2 regions of the Paenibacillus algicola genome follow, and region 1 is predicted to be linked to the other one. Evidence: riboswitches for the same ligand, from Rfam matches in the RefSeq annotation. Region 1 holds a riboswitch; the other holds the start of a gene.
The links. A riboswitch is a leader RNA that binds a small molecule or an ion and turns the genes downstream of it on or off. The one in region 1 is predicted to bind FMN.
Positions count from the first base shown of each region.

Region 2: it holds a riboswitch for FMN, as region 1 does, so the genes downstream of both, E6C60_RS05500 (DMT family transporter) here and ribD (bifunctional diaminohydroxyphosphoribosylaminopyrimidine deaminase/5-amino-6-(5-phosphoribosylamino)uracil reductase RibD) in region 1, are expected to answer to the same signal.

Region 1 is NZ_CP040396.1:1,957,599-1,965,000, forward strand. Features, by position in the region: gene E6C60_RS08860 (spore germination protein) at 1-1,619, shown strand, start outside; gene lysA (diaminopimelate decarboxylase) at 1,734-3,065, shown strand; gene E6C60_RS08870 (peptidylprolyl isomerase) at 3,237-3,671, shown strand; FMN riboswitch at 3,829-3,998, shown strand; gene ribD (bifunctional diaminohydroxyphosphoribosylaminopyrimidine deaminase/5-amino-6-(5-phosphoribosylamino)uracil reductase RibD) at 4,277-5,422, shown strand; gene ribE (riboflavin synthase) at 5,426-6,094, shown strand; gene E6C60_RS08885 (bifunctional 3,4-dihydroxy-2-butanone-4-phosphate synthase/GTP cyclohydrolase II) at 6,129-7,370, shown strand.
Region 2 is NZ_CP040396.1:1,247,107-1,254,508, forward strand. Features, by position in the region: gene aroC (chorismate synthase) at 1-79, opposite strand, end outside; gene E6C60_RS05465 (LysR family transcriptional regulator) at 204-1,088, shown strand; gene E6C60_RS05470 (TetR/AcrR family transcriptional regulator) at 1,164-1,745, opposite strand; gene E6C60_RS05475 (DMT family transporter) at 1,738-2,700, opposite strand; gene E6C60_RS05480 (Crp/Fnr family transcriptional regulator) at 2,924-3,631, shown strand; gene trxA (thioredoxin) at 3,757-4,062, shown strand; gene E6C60_RS05490 (DsrE family protein) at 4,090-4,443, shown strand; gene E6C60_RS05495 (thioredoxin family protein) at 4,537-4,863, shown strand; FMN riboswitch at 5,032-5,191, shown strand; gene E6C60_RS05500 (DMT family transporter) at 5,333-6,340, shown strand; gene E6C60_RS05505 (GGDEF domain-containing protein) at 6,529-7,402, shown strand, end outside.

The sequences.
Region 1 (7,402 bases):
AATCGACCGGATTCGGCAGAGATGAGGTTCCCCCGGTTCCGCCAAGCGTCATGAAAGAAATGAAGGAGAAGGCCCATCTGGAAAAAAGAGATGCCGAAACCTCGGCCAATACAGAGGAATCGGTAGAATACTGGCTGGGAAAGGATGAAATCCCCGTCAGGCTGAAGGATTTAAAGAGCGCTCTGGAGGATATTGTCGGTCTGAACCGCTCCTTTGACATCGTGCTGCGGGAAATGGTCATCGGAGGCCGAAGCACCGCGATCCTGTTCGTCAATGGCCTGATTAACAGTGACGTGACGACATTGATCCTGAACCGGCTGACCCTGCTGGACACCCGGGATTTAAAGTCTCACCCGGTCCAAGCGATCAAGAACCAGTATATTCCGTTCGTTCAGGTAGCTGACACGCTGAAGCTGAGCGAGGCGATCAACGAGGCTTTGGTAGGCCAAAGTGCCATCTTTATAGAAGGCGAGAACCGGGCGATTATCCTGGATACCCGCAGCTATCCGTCGCGTAGTCCGGCAGAGCCGGAGGTGGAGCGAGTCGTCCGCGGAGCGCGCGACGGCTTCACCGAAACCCTGCTCACGAACATCAACCTGATCCGCAGGCGGGTGCGTGACCCGGGACTGAACTGTGAGATTATGAAGGTCGGACGGCGGACACAGACGGATGTTGCCATTGTTTTTGTGGATGATATCGTCGATCAGGTTCAGGTGGAAGCCATCCGCGACAAGATTAACAAGCTGGACTTGGAAGGACTTCCGCTGGCGGACAAGCAGCTGGAGGAGGCCATCGTCAACCGCGGCTGGCATCCCTATCCGCTCGTCAGATACTCGGAAAGACCCGATGTAGTCGCCTCTCATTTGCTGGAGGGACGGGTCGTGGTTATGGTGGATACATCGCCCAGCGTGATGATCATGCCGACCACGTTCTTTGATTTATGTCAGCATGCCGAAGAGAACCGGCAGACGCCGTTTATGGGAACGTATTTGCGCTGGATTCGCTTTGGCGGAATACTGGCCTCCATGTTTCTGCTCCCGCTTTGGATGTTGCTGGTCGTCCATCCCGAGCTCAAGCCGCCTTTTCTCGAGATTCTCGGTCCGCAGGAGAATGCAAAGCTGCCGATCATTATGCAGTTTCTGATCATTGAGTTTGGTGTGGATCTGCTGCGGCTGGCCGCGGTGCATACACCGACGCCGCTGGCCTCAGCCATGGGCCTGATTGCTGCCATCCTGATTGGAGACATTGCGGTCAAAACCGGATTCTTCGTCAATGAGGTTATTCTGTATATGGCTGTGGCCGCGATCGGAATGTTTGCGACACCGAGCTATGAGCTGGGGCTTGCCAACCGTGCTGTCCGTTTGGTGCTGCTGATTGCGGTGGCGCTGTTCGGTGTAAAGGGCTTTGTCGCGGGGACGACGCTGCTCATTGTGCTGTTGACTACACATCGCTCGTATAACTCCTCCTACCTGTGGCCGTTTATTCCTTTTAGTGCAAAGGCTATGGGCGAGGTATTGCTCCGCAAGCCGCTGCTGTATTCCAGAAAACGCCCGTCCATCAACAAAACGAGGGACAACAGCAAGATGGGTCCTGAGATGAAGCCGGGCAATCAAACTTAATCAATACAAACGTTCTGTGTAATAATCCATTTCTTTTTGAGGGTCTTGTCTGCTATACTGTGTAGAATTACTCGATTACCCATTTTTAAAATATTGATCGGAGGAATTGCAGGCATGTTTCTACACGGTACTAGCACAATCAATGAGAATGGACATCTTGAAATCGGGGGCTGTGACACTTCAGAGCTGAAAGCCCAGTATGGCACCCCTCTTTATATTGTGGATGAGCAAGCGGTCAGAGACCGGGCAAGAGAATATATCGAAGCTTTTAAGGCGTCCGGCTTGAAATTCCAGGTGGCATATGCCAGCAAGGCGTTCTGCGTTATGGCGATGTGCCGTCTGGCAGAAGAGGAAGGCATGTCCCTGGATGTTGTATCCGACGGCGAGCTGTACACAGCGCTGCAGGCGGGCTTCCCGGCAGAGCGTATTCACTTCCATGGCAACAACAAGACGATCGAAGAGATCGAGATGGCGCTGGACGCCAAGATCGGCTGCTTTGTTGTCGACAATGAGGTGGAGCTGCACATGCTTCAGGCGATTGCCGCTGAGAAGAAGGTGCAGGTTAAAATTTTGCTGCGCGTAACCCCAGGCGTTGAGGCTCACACGCATGAATATATCTCGACCGGCCAGACAGACTCCAAGTTCGGCTTTGATATTGGTAACGGCTCTGCCTTCACGGCTGTGAAGCTGGCTTCGCAGCAAGACAATCTGGAGCTGCTGGGGCTGCATTCCCATATCGGCTCCCAGATTTTTGAGGTCGAAGGCTTCCAGATGGCAGTTCAGCGTGTGGCTGAATTTGCGGCTTCGGTAAAGGAACAGCTGGGCGTAACCTTTACTGTCGTCAACCTGGGCGGCGGCTTCGGTATCCGCTACGTGGAAGGCGATACTCCGTTGCAGGTGTCCCAATATGTGAAGGCCATTACCGATGCGGTGAAGAATCACTTTGCAGGTATCGCCGAAGAGCTGCCTGAAATCTGGGTCGAGCCAGGCCGCAGTATCGTAGGCGACGCAGGTACAACACTGTACACGGTTGGCACGAGCAAGGACATTCCAGGGGTTCGGAAATATGTAGCCGTAGACGGCGGCATGACAGACAACCCGCGTCCGGCTCTGTACGAATCCCGTTATGAAGCCATTCTCGCGAACCGCGCGAACGACAAGGTGGAAGAGACGGTATCCATCGCCGGTAAATGCTGTGAGAGTGGAGATATGCTGATCTGGGATCTGGATCTGCCGAAGGTGGAGTCCGGTGATTTGCTGGCTGTAGCCTGCACAGGTGCTTATAACTATTCCATGGCCAGCAACTACAACCGGATCCGTAAGCCGGCGGTCGTATTCGTGAAGGACGGCCAAAGTGATCTTGTGGTTCGCCGCGAAAGCCTGGAGGACATCGTTCACCTGGACGTGGTGCCTGAGCGCATCAGCAAGGAAAGTGTCCTGAAGTAATTAGCATAACCAATGCATTTCTGGGATGAAGGAGGCCCCTAAGGCGCAGGCCAAGCCGGGCCTCCTTTCCTTTGGGAGAATTATACGATACAATGGACAACGTGAGTCTTTGAGAGCAGTGCTGAGGCCGCTTGATGAGCGGCTATCATACCGTAAAGGGACGTGATTGGAATGAAAAAAGGAACCATCGAACTCGAAAACGGCGGCATGGTGGAAATTGATTTTCTGCCGGAGGAAGCGCCAAACACAGTAGCAAACTTTGAGAAGCTGGCGAACAGCGGCTTTTATAACGGACTGAGCTTTCACCGTGTAATTCCGGGCTTTGTGGCTCAAGGCGGCTGCCCTGTAGGCAACGGCACGGGCGGTCCTGGCTACACCATTAACTGTGAAACAGCTACCAACACTACGAAGCATGAGACGGGTGTACTGTCCATGGCACACGCGGGACGCAACACCGGCGGCAGCCAGTTCTTCATCGTCTATTCCCCGCAGCCTCACCTGGACGGCGTGCACACTGTTTTTGGTAAAGTAACCAGCGGTATGGAGCATGTTAACAATGTGAAGCCTGGCGATAAGATGAAGGAAGTCAAGGTTTGGGAAGCGTAGAAACAATATAGCAAGGAAGCAGCCCTCTCAGGCAGTATGTGTCTGAGAGGGCTTTTTTTTGGGCTGATCCTTGCTAAGCGCTTTTCGCCTCATTGTTGCTTTATTAATTTTAAATATGGTAACATGACTTCATAGGTTGCAAAGTATAGCTGAATATCATATCCTTCGGGGCAGGGTGAAATTCCCTACCGGCGGTGATGGACGGAGAGTGCACGCTGTGCAGATGTCTCTTCGAACTCAGTCCGTGACCCGTCTCTACTTCGTAGAGCCGGTGGACCTGGTGCAAATCCGGGACCGACAGTATAGTCTGGATGGGAGAAGGAGAAGAGCGCATAGCACTTTATTTGTGCTGTGCCTCACTGAGAAATCATTGCTTTCCTGTGTGTCAAATTTCACAAAGATAACGATACAAGACTTGCCGGAGGGCATGATTGCCTTTCTCTGCTTTTCTTTGCGTTGCTTTGAGCTGTTTATCACCGGAATGATTTTTGGTGTACTCCCATTAAACATGCCCTGATCTGGATAAACCCCAGACTCAGGGCTTTTTGTATTCTTAAAGTTTCATTTTGTAACAGCTAGATCATTTCAAAGTGGGTGAATGGGCAATGCAAGTGATGAACGATGAATACTATATGGCTCTTGCCCTGGATTTGGCAGACAAAGCGCAGGGACAGACCGGAATCAACCCTGTCGTGGGCTGTGTTGTCGTGAATCAAGGCCGGCTGGCTGGTGTAGGTACTCATCTGGAGCGAGGAACGCCTCATGCCGAGGTGCATGCGCTCAATATGGCAGGGGAGCTTGCTGCAGGCAGTACGGTCTACGTTACACTGGAGCCGTGCAGCCATTATGGCAAGACGCCGCCCTGCAGTGAACGTCTGATTGCCGAAGGTGTTTCCCGCGTGGTGATTGCGATGCAGGATCCGAATCCTCAGGTCGCAGGACGAGGAATCCAGATGCTTCAGGCAGCAGGGATTCAGGTGGAGACGGGCGTCCTGGAGGCGCGCGCTGTGAGCTTGAATGAGGCTTTTATCAAATATATTACGACCGGTATGCCTTATGTTACCTTAAAGACAGCGAGCACCCTGGACGGCAAGATCGCTTCCAAGACCGGCGACAGCAAATGGATCTCAAATGCTGCATCCCGGACCAGAGTGCATACGCTAAGGCACCGGCATCAAGGAATTATGGTGGGCGTATCCACCGTGATTGCCGACAATCCGCAGCTGACCACCCGTCTGCCCGTGCCAGGTATTCATCCTATTCGGATTGTGGTGGACTCGAAGCTGCGAATTCCGATGGACAGCAAGCTGCTGCAGGATGGAATCTCACAAGTGCTGATTCTGACAACCGAGCAGAGTGATGAGGACAAAGCCAAGGCCCTGCAAGAGCTGGGGGCCGAGATTATCTACTGCGGAGCGGGACCGCGTGTCGATATGACATCAGCAATGAAGCAGCTGGGACAGCGAGAAATAGCCTCTATTCTGCTGGAGGGCGGGGGCACGCTGAACGGCTCGATGCTGGAGGAGGAGCTGGTAGACCGGATCATTCTGTTTATTGCTCCCAAAATTGCGGGAGGCCTGGGAGCACCCTCCAGCTTCATGTTCGGAGGCGTCGAGCAGATGAGCGAGGCGGTCGTCCTGGAGGATTTAAGCATGGAGCAGCTGGAGGATAATATTATGATTTCCGGCAAGCCGGTGTGGAGAAGGGAACTCCTTGACGGACAGGAAAAAAACAGCGATAAGGAGGGTTGATCCATGTTTACAGGCCTTATTGAGGAGATTGGAGAAATGCGGCGCATTGGCCGGAACGGTGAGGCTATGGTGCTTGCTATATCGGCTTCCCGGATTATGGATGATCTGAAGCTCGGCGACAGTGTCGCCGTAAATGGCGTCTGTCTGACAGCGACCTCCATAGAGAACGGGTTATTTACAGTGGATGTTATGCCGCAGACTTACCGCCATACGAATCTGCGAGTGCTGCAGGCCGGCAGTAAAGTGAACCTGGAGCGGGCAATGGCTGCGGGAAGCCGTTTCGGCGGACATATTGTTCAGGGTCATGTGGACGGCACGGGTGTAATCTCCCGGGTGAAGCCGGATCAGAATGCGGTAATGTATGAAATCGTTCCTCAGGATCGGGATATGTTCAGATATATTATTCCACAGGGCTCCGTAACCCTGGACGGAATCAGTCTTACGGTGGTGGATACGACCGAGAGCAGCTTTACGGTATCCATTATTCCCCATACGCTTGAGGAGACGGTGCTGGCTTTAAAGAAGGCCGGAGATTCCGTCAATATTGAGAATGACATTCTGGGCAAATACGTAGATCACCTGCTTCACTACGGATCTCGTACATCAGGTCATCACAAAAGCAAATCTAGCTCTGTCAGCATGGATTATTTGGCGGAACACGGATTCGCATGAGATACAAAAGCACACAAGAAGGAGGAGGGTTGACATGCAAGAGCCGTTTCAGTTCCACTCCATTGCCGAAGCGATGGAGGATTTGATGAATGGTAAGGTCGTCATCGTCGTCGATGATGAAGACCGGGAGAATGAAGGGGATTTTGTAGCGCTGGCAGAAAAAGCGACACCTGAGGTCATCAATTTCATGATTCGTGAAGGCCGGGGCTTGGTCTGTATGCCTATGACGGCGGAGCGGGCACAGGAGCTGGACCTTAAACCGATGGTGGCGCAGAATACAGATTTTCACGGTACGGCCTTCACGGTTTCCATCGATCATGTTCAGACGACGACCGGGATTTCAGCTATGGAGCGCTCTATGACGGTACAAGGTATCATGGATCCCACAGCCGGACCTTTCCATTTTCGCCGGCCGGGGCATATGTTTCCACTGATTGCGAAGCAGGGCGGGGTGCTGCGCCGCGCGGGGCATACTGAGGCCGCTGTCGACTTGGCCCGGATGTGCGGGTCCTACCCGGCAGGCGTTATTTGTGAGATTATTAAGGAAGATGGAAGTATGGCGAGGCTGCCTGATCTGGTCGAAATCGCCCGTAAATTTGACCTGAAGCTGATCAGCATCAAGGATATGATCCAGTATCGCAATGCAACCGAGAAGCTAGTGAATCGAGAGGTTTCAGTACGCATGCCGACAGATTATGGTGTGTTTCAGGCCGTAGCTTACAGTAATGACGTGGATCATAAAGAGCATGTAGCTCTCGTGAAGGGTGAGATTGACGGAGAGAAGCCGGTTCTGGTCCGGGTGCACTCCGAATGTCTCACAGGGGATGTGTTTCACTCCCACCGCTGTGACTGCGGTCCGCAGTTTGAAGCTGCACTCCGGCAGATCCATGAAGCGGGCAATGGCGTGCTGCTGTATATGCGGCAGGAGGGCCGGGGCATCGGCTTGATTAATAAGCTGAAGGCCTACAAGCTGCAGGAGGAAGGGCTGGACACCGTCGATGCCAATCTCAAGCTGGGCTTTCCCGCTGATTTGCGCGATTACGGCATTGGCGCACAGATCCTGAAGGATTTAGGGATTCGCCAGATCCGACTGCTGACCAACAATCCCCGCAAGATTAAAGGCCTGGAGGGCTATGGGCTGGAGGTCGTGGAGCGGGTCCCGATTCAGATGCCGGAGAATGAGGATAACACCAGTTATCTTCATACGAAGCAGATGAAGCTGGGTCATATGCTGACCTTTGATGATATTGAGCAAAATGAGGACCAGAACCGCTGATCTGCGACAGTAACCGCAATTGTGAAAGCACC
Region 2 (7,402 bases), 710 kb from region 1:
CAATAACTCCGACAGAATCACCATGGGATTCGCCGAAGGTGGTCATCTTGAATCGCTCTCCAAATGTACTGCCTGCCATAACCATGCCTCCATGTTCTTGAAGTTTCTCTTTTCTTAGTATAACGGTATACTTGAAATAAATGAAATTGTTATTATTGAGCTTTGTCATAGAGAGGGTTGATGACAGAATGCTGAAAACCAGCATGGAAGGGTATCGGGTGTTCTTGGCGGCGGCAGAGTCGCTTAATTTAACCAAAGCGGCCGAGCAGCTGCATCTGACGCAGCCCTCGGTGAGTTATGCCATCAAGCAGCTGGAGACATCGCTCGGAGTGAAGCTGTTTGAGCGATTGTCCAAAGGGGTACGGCTGACGCCGGAGGGAGAAGTGCTGTACATCCGGGTGCAAAAAAGTTTCGCAGAGCTGGAGTCCGCCGAGAAGGAGCTCTTAAAGCTACGGGAATATAAAGAAGGCCAGCTGCGCATCGGAGCCAATGGAGCGATGATTAAAGAGCTGCTCATTCCGCTGCTGGACAGCTTCCACAATCATTACCCCGGCATCCGCATTCAGCTGGTGCAGGAAAGTACAGGAGCAGTTGTGCAAAAATTGAAGGACGGAACGCTGGATTTGGGCTTTGTCCATCTGCCGGTAAAGGATGAGGAGATCACCAGCTGGAGCTATGAGACATTGCCTTATTGTGTCGTCGTGGGCGAGAGCTTTCGGAGATGGGCGGGGGGAGGGGAGCCGCTGTCTGCCGCAAGGCTTGCGGAGCTGCCGCTGCTGCTGTTGTCCTCTGGCAGCTCCACCCGTTCTTTTATTGAGGGATGGTTTCTATCGCAGGGCGTAGAAATTCAAGGGGATTTCGAATTGAACAGCCTGGATATGCTGGCTGAGTTCACAGAGCGGGGCTACGGAGCGGCCTTTCTGCCAAGAAGCTTCGCCGAGAAACGCATTCAGCAGGGCAAGCTGCTCATGCTGAACACCGCTCTGCCGCTGCCGGACCGCGAGATCGGCATCGCTGTCCGCAAGGGGGGAGCGCGGTCTCTGGCCGCCAGCGCATTTATGAAGCATCTGGAGACTGTGAGGGAATAAAAGATGGATCCTCAGATGCTCACTGTCAGCGCAACCGCGATCAAGTGGGTGAGCTTATAAGCTTGACCTGTCCGTTCAGGAATTACTCCTCCCCCGGACAATCCCGGCCGCGGTTTCCTTCACGGACTCCACACCGCTTGAGAACAGCTTCATGGAATAGGTAACCATCAAGCCCTCGTGCAGCATGAGCAGCTGCTCTGCGGCTGCCGCGGGTTCAGCGTGATCTGCCTTCTCCAGCAGATCACCAAACAGCTCCTTCAGCCATTTTTTTTCTTCTATTATAACTGCACGTCCCGGATGCAGCTCATCCAGCTCGGCCAAGGCATTGATAAAGGCACATCCCCGCTGGTTCTGTGAATGGAGCCAGCTCTCCAGCGCATCGAACACGGCCAGGATCTTATCAATGGGCTGCCCTTGCTCTACGGCGTCCAGATAGGGTATCAGATGCTCCTTCCACTTGCGGTCACGCTCCTTCAAATAAGCAACGATCAGCTGGTCCTTGGAGCCAAAACGGTCGTACAGGGTTTTCTTGGTTACGCCAGCCTCGCTCGCGATGCTCTCGACACCCACGGCATGAATGCCTCGCCAGTAGAACAGTCGGGATGCGGTATCGAGGATTTTTTGGGCGGCGGGAGTCAAAGAGGTATTGTTATTCATGTCGCTCACTCTCCATTTCATTCACATGGGTGATGTGTCTGTCTTGTCGCTTTCGCGGACTGCCAATGGAGGTGACACTCCATACACAGATTAACATTCCTGCTACGGTAAGGATACCGATCTTGTCTCCAAACATCAGAAACGACCACAGCATAGTTACGGGAGGGGTCAGGTAGAGCAGGCTGCTCACCCGGGTCACACTTCCAGCTTTTAGATTCAGCCAGTAAAAGCCATAGCCTCCCACGGTTGAGAAGCCGGCGAGCCAGGCAGCCGCCAGCCAGAAATCAGCCGACATTGGCGGAGACGCCTGTCCGGAGGCAGCACCCATCCACGAGAACAGCACGGCGCTGATGACAGTCTGGATGAACAGGGTATCTGCCAGGCTGACAGTGGAAGGTCGTGCTTTCTCGTACAGCGTCGCGCCCACGAGACTGATCATAGCCAGGAAGGATAACACATAGGCCCACAGCGGAGCCTCGGAACGCACGCCAAGATCCTCGAATACCACGAGCAGCACCCCAAGCAGTCCAAGCGCCAGTCCGCCCCATTGCTTCAAGGAGGTGGGCTCCTTCAAAACAGGGCCGACCAGCGCAGCCGCTGCAATGGGCTGAAGGATAGTAATGAGATTGGACGTACCGGCAGATACGCCCATTTCAATGGATAGAAATACACAATACAAATACGCTCCTTGGGCAAACAGGCCGAGCAGGCCTTGCGTAATGACCGTTCGGAGCGTTAGCCTCGTTCGATGCCGCCAGCCCCACCATGCACCCAGCACAACAGCCGCTATAATAAACCGCCACATCAAGATCGTCATGGAACCAGCTTCATCCGTACCCAATCTCGCTCCGATAAACCCGGAGCTCCACATGATGACAAAGCCTGCCGCCAGCCATAAAGGGGATTTTAGCAGCTTCAGCCATATAGCTTGTGCAGCTCTTGAGAGCATAATCATAGTAAGCCTCCTCTAGTTATAAACCGATCGGTCTAATGTTTACATGTAACCATACCGGTTGGTATACTGTCAAGGCGTGATGAAGTGTCCGCTGGATTGGACGTCTGTATTTCCGAAAGAGCATGAAGCTGGAATTTACGCTTTTGTCATCCCGTATTTTATAATATATTGGATCTTAAGAGCCCTGGCAGCTTGAAATCCACGAAACAAGAGGAGGCGGGAGATGGATAACAAGTTATGGTATTTATCAAAGGTCAGCATTTTTGAGGCGCTGGCTGAGCAGGATTTGCAGGAGCTGGACCAGATCGCGCCGATGACTCATTTTGATGCGTTGCCTAAGGGCACATTGATCCAGACGCCGGATACGAACCGCGACGGACTGTTTTTCATTAAGCAGGGCAAGCTTCGGCTTTACAAGATCAGCCTCGAAGGCAAGCAGTTCACGGCAGGCATTCTGGGCAAGGGCAATATGTTCGGTGAGATCGACACCTTCTCGTTCGGAACCGGCGGCATTTATATAGAAACATTGGAAGAGACGATGATCTGTTCTATTCCACGCGAGCAGTTTGAGGCCTTCTTATCCAAAAGGCCGGAGCTGGCTATGAAGCTGCTGGCTGAATTCAGCACCCTCCTTCGGGAGCGGGATGAGATGCTGGAGAAGCTGGCATTTGGCGATTTGCGGGAACGGGTGCTGCACCTGCTTCTGAAGCTGTCCGAGAAGTTCGGCATCGGCAAGGAAGACCCGGTCAAAATCGATCTCGCCCTGACGCACCAGGAGATCGCGAATATGATCGGCGCCACGCGCGAGGCTGTCACGGTTGTGCTGAATGAGCTGGTTAGGGACGGCATGCTGGAGACGGGCCGCAAGAGCATTGCGGTATACCAAGCGGCGTCAAGAAGCTGTCTGGAGCTAGGCTGCAAAAGCAAATAAGCATGCGACATCCGGAGAAACCTATAACTTTTTATAGGTTTCTTTTCTTTTGTAAGTTACATTACAGAACTAGGGAGAGGAGATGGTCTACAATGAGTTCAACTTACAGAAAAGGAGTGAACAACATGGGAGCCGTTACTTTAACGCAATCCACGTTTCAAGAGCAAATTGATCAGGGGGTCACACTGGTTGACTTCTGGGCACCTTGGTGCGGACCGTGCAAAATCCAGATTCCAATCATCGAGGAGCTGTCCACGGAGCTGGATCAGGCTACCATTGCGAAGGTGAATGTCGATCAGGAGCCGGAGCTTGCGTCCAAATACGAAATTATGAGTATTCCGACACTGCTTCTTTTTAAAGATGGAGAGCTTGTGGATAAAATGGTTGGTCTTCAAAGCAAAGAAGTGTTGAAGAACAAATTAAATATATAATCTTACCCCAAAAGGAGAGGCTACAGAATGAAAAAGTTTGCGATTATTGTTCACTCGTCAGAGAATGAGCTGGGCCGTGCGCTTCACGCTCTGCTGTATGCTATGGAGCTGAATGAGGCGGGCCATGAGGTCAAGGTTATTTTTGACGGAGCAGGTACTGTGTGGGTGAAGAAATTTGAGGATCCGGCAAGTGACTACAATCCGGTCTACAATGCCGTGAAGAACCAGGGTCTGATCGCAGGCGTCTGCGAATACTGCTCGAACGCATTTGGCGTAAATGAGGATGTGAAGCAGTCCGGTCTGGCCTCCATGGGAGAGCGCGACGGACATCCAAGCATCGCCGAGCTGGTTGCTGCCGACTACCAGATCATCACCCTTTAATCCGGCGCACCGCTGCCGGGTATGATATAATACATCTCATGTGCCGAGACCGGCCGGAGAGGTTAGACGATGAGCTGAAGGAGGATGCAGAGCATGGATCGAATTCAAAGCAAGCAGCAATATGAGGATCTGATTAACCGCGAAGGGCTGACGGTCATTAAATATGACGCCACCTGGTGTCCGGATTGCAAGACGCTGGACAAATTTATGCCTGACATCGTAAGCAAGCATCCCGACAAGGAGTTTTATGCCTTGGATGTGGAGCAGCTGGAGGATGTGGCGAGCCATAATGAAGTGCGCGGCATTCCAAGCCTGCTCGTGTATCAAAATGGCGTGAAGCTGGCACATCTGCACAGCAAGTATGCCAAGACACCGAATCAGATTTCAGAGTATTTGGAGACACTGGAGTCCAAGAACTGAATCTGATCATGAAATAGCAGCCCCGGTCTGAGAAAGCCGGGGCTGCTTCCTTAACGAATGGCGGGAAAACAGCGAAAGTGCATTTTAAACATACAAAAGTATAGTAACTTATTATAAACTGGTGTATAATCAGATGATATAGATGACATTACAAATATAAATTTGAATATGGATCTTCGGGGTAGGGTGAAATTCCTGACCGGCGGTGATGGCATGAATCTCTTAAGGCATTCATGTATAAGCCCGCGACTCGCTGTATGGTTTATACAGCGACTGACCTGGTGGAACTCCAGGGCCGACGGTAAAGTCCGGATGGGAGAAGATCAATCACAGGTGTGCTGCGCGGTTTTTTGAACGGCGTGAGCAGGCTTGTTTGGTCAGCCCCCGAGCTCTCGATTCCAGGATGGAATGGACAGCCGGGGGCTTTCTTGCGGTAAGACTCCGTATTCGAGGATAGGAGAAGTCAATGATGGCACGTGCAGGCACAAGCTCCAATCTCCATGCAGATGGAAGGAATTACTCTCGGCTTCACGCAGGAGGCGGCTTCTGGCTCGTCGCTCTGGGAGCCGCGCTCTGGGGGATTAACCCCCTGTTTCGAGTGACGTTATTGAACTACATGACCTCGGCGCAGATTGTGATGCTGGAGCATCTGCTCATCTCGCTGATCGCGGTGCCCATTCTCTGGCGTAACCGGGCAGAGCTGCTCTCCTTGAGCTGGAAGCATGCGGGGGCGCTATTGTTCATTTCTTGGGGCGGCTCGGCGCTCGCCACCATTCTGTTTACGGCGGGGTTGTCGAGCGGCAATCTGAATGCTGTGCTGCTGCTGCAAAAGCTTCAGCCGCTGTTTGCCATCATTCTCGCCAGCCTGCTGCTGAAGGAGCGGCTGCCGCGCCATTTTGGCTGGCTGCTGGGCATTGCGCTTGCTGGAACCTATATGCTGACCTTCGGCCTGTCGTTTCCGGGCGGGAACTGGGGACAATATCTTCAGGCCGGGAGCCTGATGTCTCTGGGAGCCGCTGCTCTGTGGGGCGGCTCCACGGTCATGGGGCGGATGATGGTCGGCAAGATCAAATACGAAACCGTAACCTCGCTCAGGTTCGTGCTGGCGCTTCCACTGCTTTCCATGATTTCCTGGAGCGAGGGCGCAGCCTGGAATCTTCCGGCAGCTGGAACGGCGGAAGGTACAGCTGTCATGCTGAATCTGGCGGGCCAGGCGCTGCTGCCGGGACTGCTGAGCCTGATGATCTATTACAAGGGCTTGACGACAACGAAAGCGTCCGCTGCGACCCTTGCCGAGCTGAGCTTTCCAATGGTCGGTGTACTGATCAACTGGATGGTCTTCCAGGAAACAATCACGCTTGCACAAACGCTGGGCTTCGTGCTCATCTGGCTGAGTCTGTATCTGCTCTCCAGGCAGTCGAATCACGCTGCGGTAGCCGAGCAGCAGCCGTCACCCTATAGGCAGGCCAGCGCCTGAACAGCATCCTAAAGGGCTGTGACCTTGCCAATCTTAACAAGACTGCATCTGCAAGATTTCAGATCTGTGTCCTGCAGTCTTTTTTTGTCGATTTTCATTGAAAAAAATGTAATTTAAAAGAGGAATTGGCGCTGCAGCAATCGAATTTAATCGAAAGACTGAATCTCGTAATGACTGGATTGATGCATATGAATCTGAATCTGGATATGAACACTGTATTCATCTGCCTCGTCACAGGGCATGTGTTTACCATATTGTTAATTTGGGCATACCGCCGGGGGCATGACAGGGACCGGGCGGTTAATGCTTTTTATGCGGCAAAGATGCTGCAGGCAGGCGGATGGATGCTCGCCATGTTTCGCAATGAAGCCCCTGACCTCCTGACGGTATATGCGGCTAACACGCTGTTGTTCATGGCAGCTGCATGCGAGGCAGCAGCGCTGCTGCGGCTGGTGGATGCCTTTGACCGACGTACCCGGGCCATGTATATCATGCTGACCGCCGGGTGCCTGATACTGTTTTATTCGGTTGCACTGGGGACGGGCATGGAGAAATACCGGATCGTTGCTGCCTCCTTCGGGCTGTCCCTGTACTTTATACTGCCAGCAGTCAAGATGCTGCGCCGCGCTCGTGCTTCTCTCTTAATGAAGATCACCGCCTTCACGAGCATCCTGATCGCAGGAGGCACCTTCGTAAGGGGCATCGTGGCTTGGACAACAGATGGGCCGACGTCACTGTATGAGCCGAATGTGTTCCAGCCGCTCGCCTTCCTGCTTCTGTTTCTGCTCTTATTTATGGGTAACACCAGCTTTGTGCTGTTGTCCAAGGAGCGAGCCGATGCCGAGCTGCTGCGGCTGGCCAGCTATGATGATCTGACCGGTGTGCGCAACCGCAGAACCTTCATTACCGAAGCGCGTCTGGCGCTGGAGCAGTGCCGCAGGAAAGGGGCACCGGTTTCCTTTATGCTTATGGATGTAGATGAGTTCAAGGACATTAACGACACCTATGGCCATGATATGGGCGATCGGGTGCTGCAGGAGTATGCCGGTCTGGTTCAGGCAG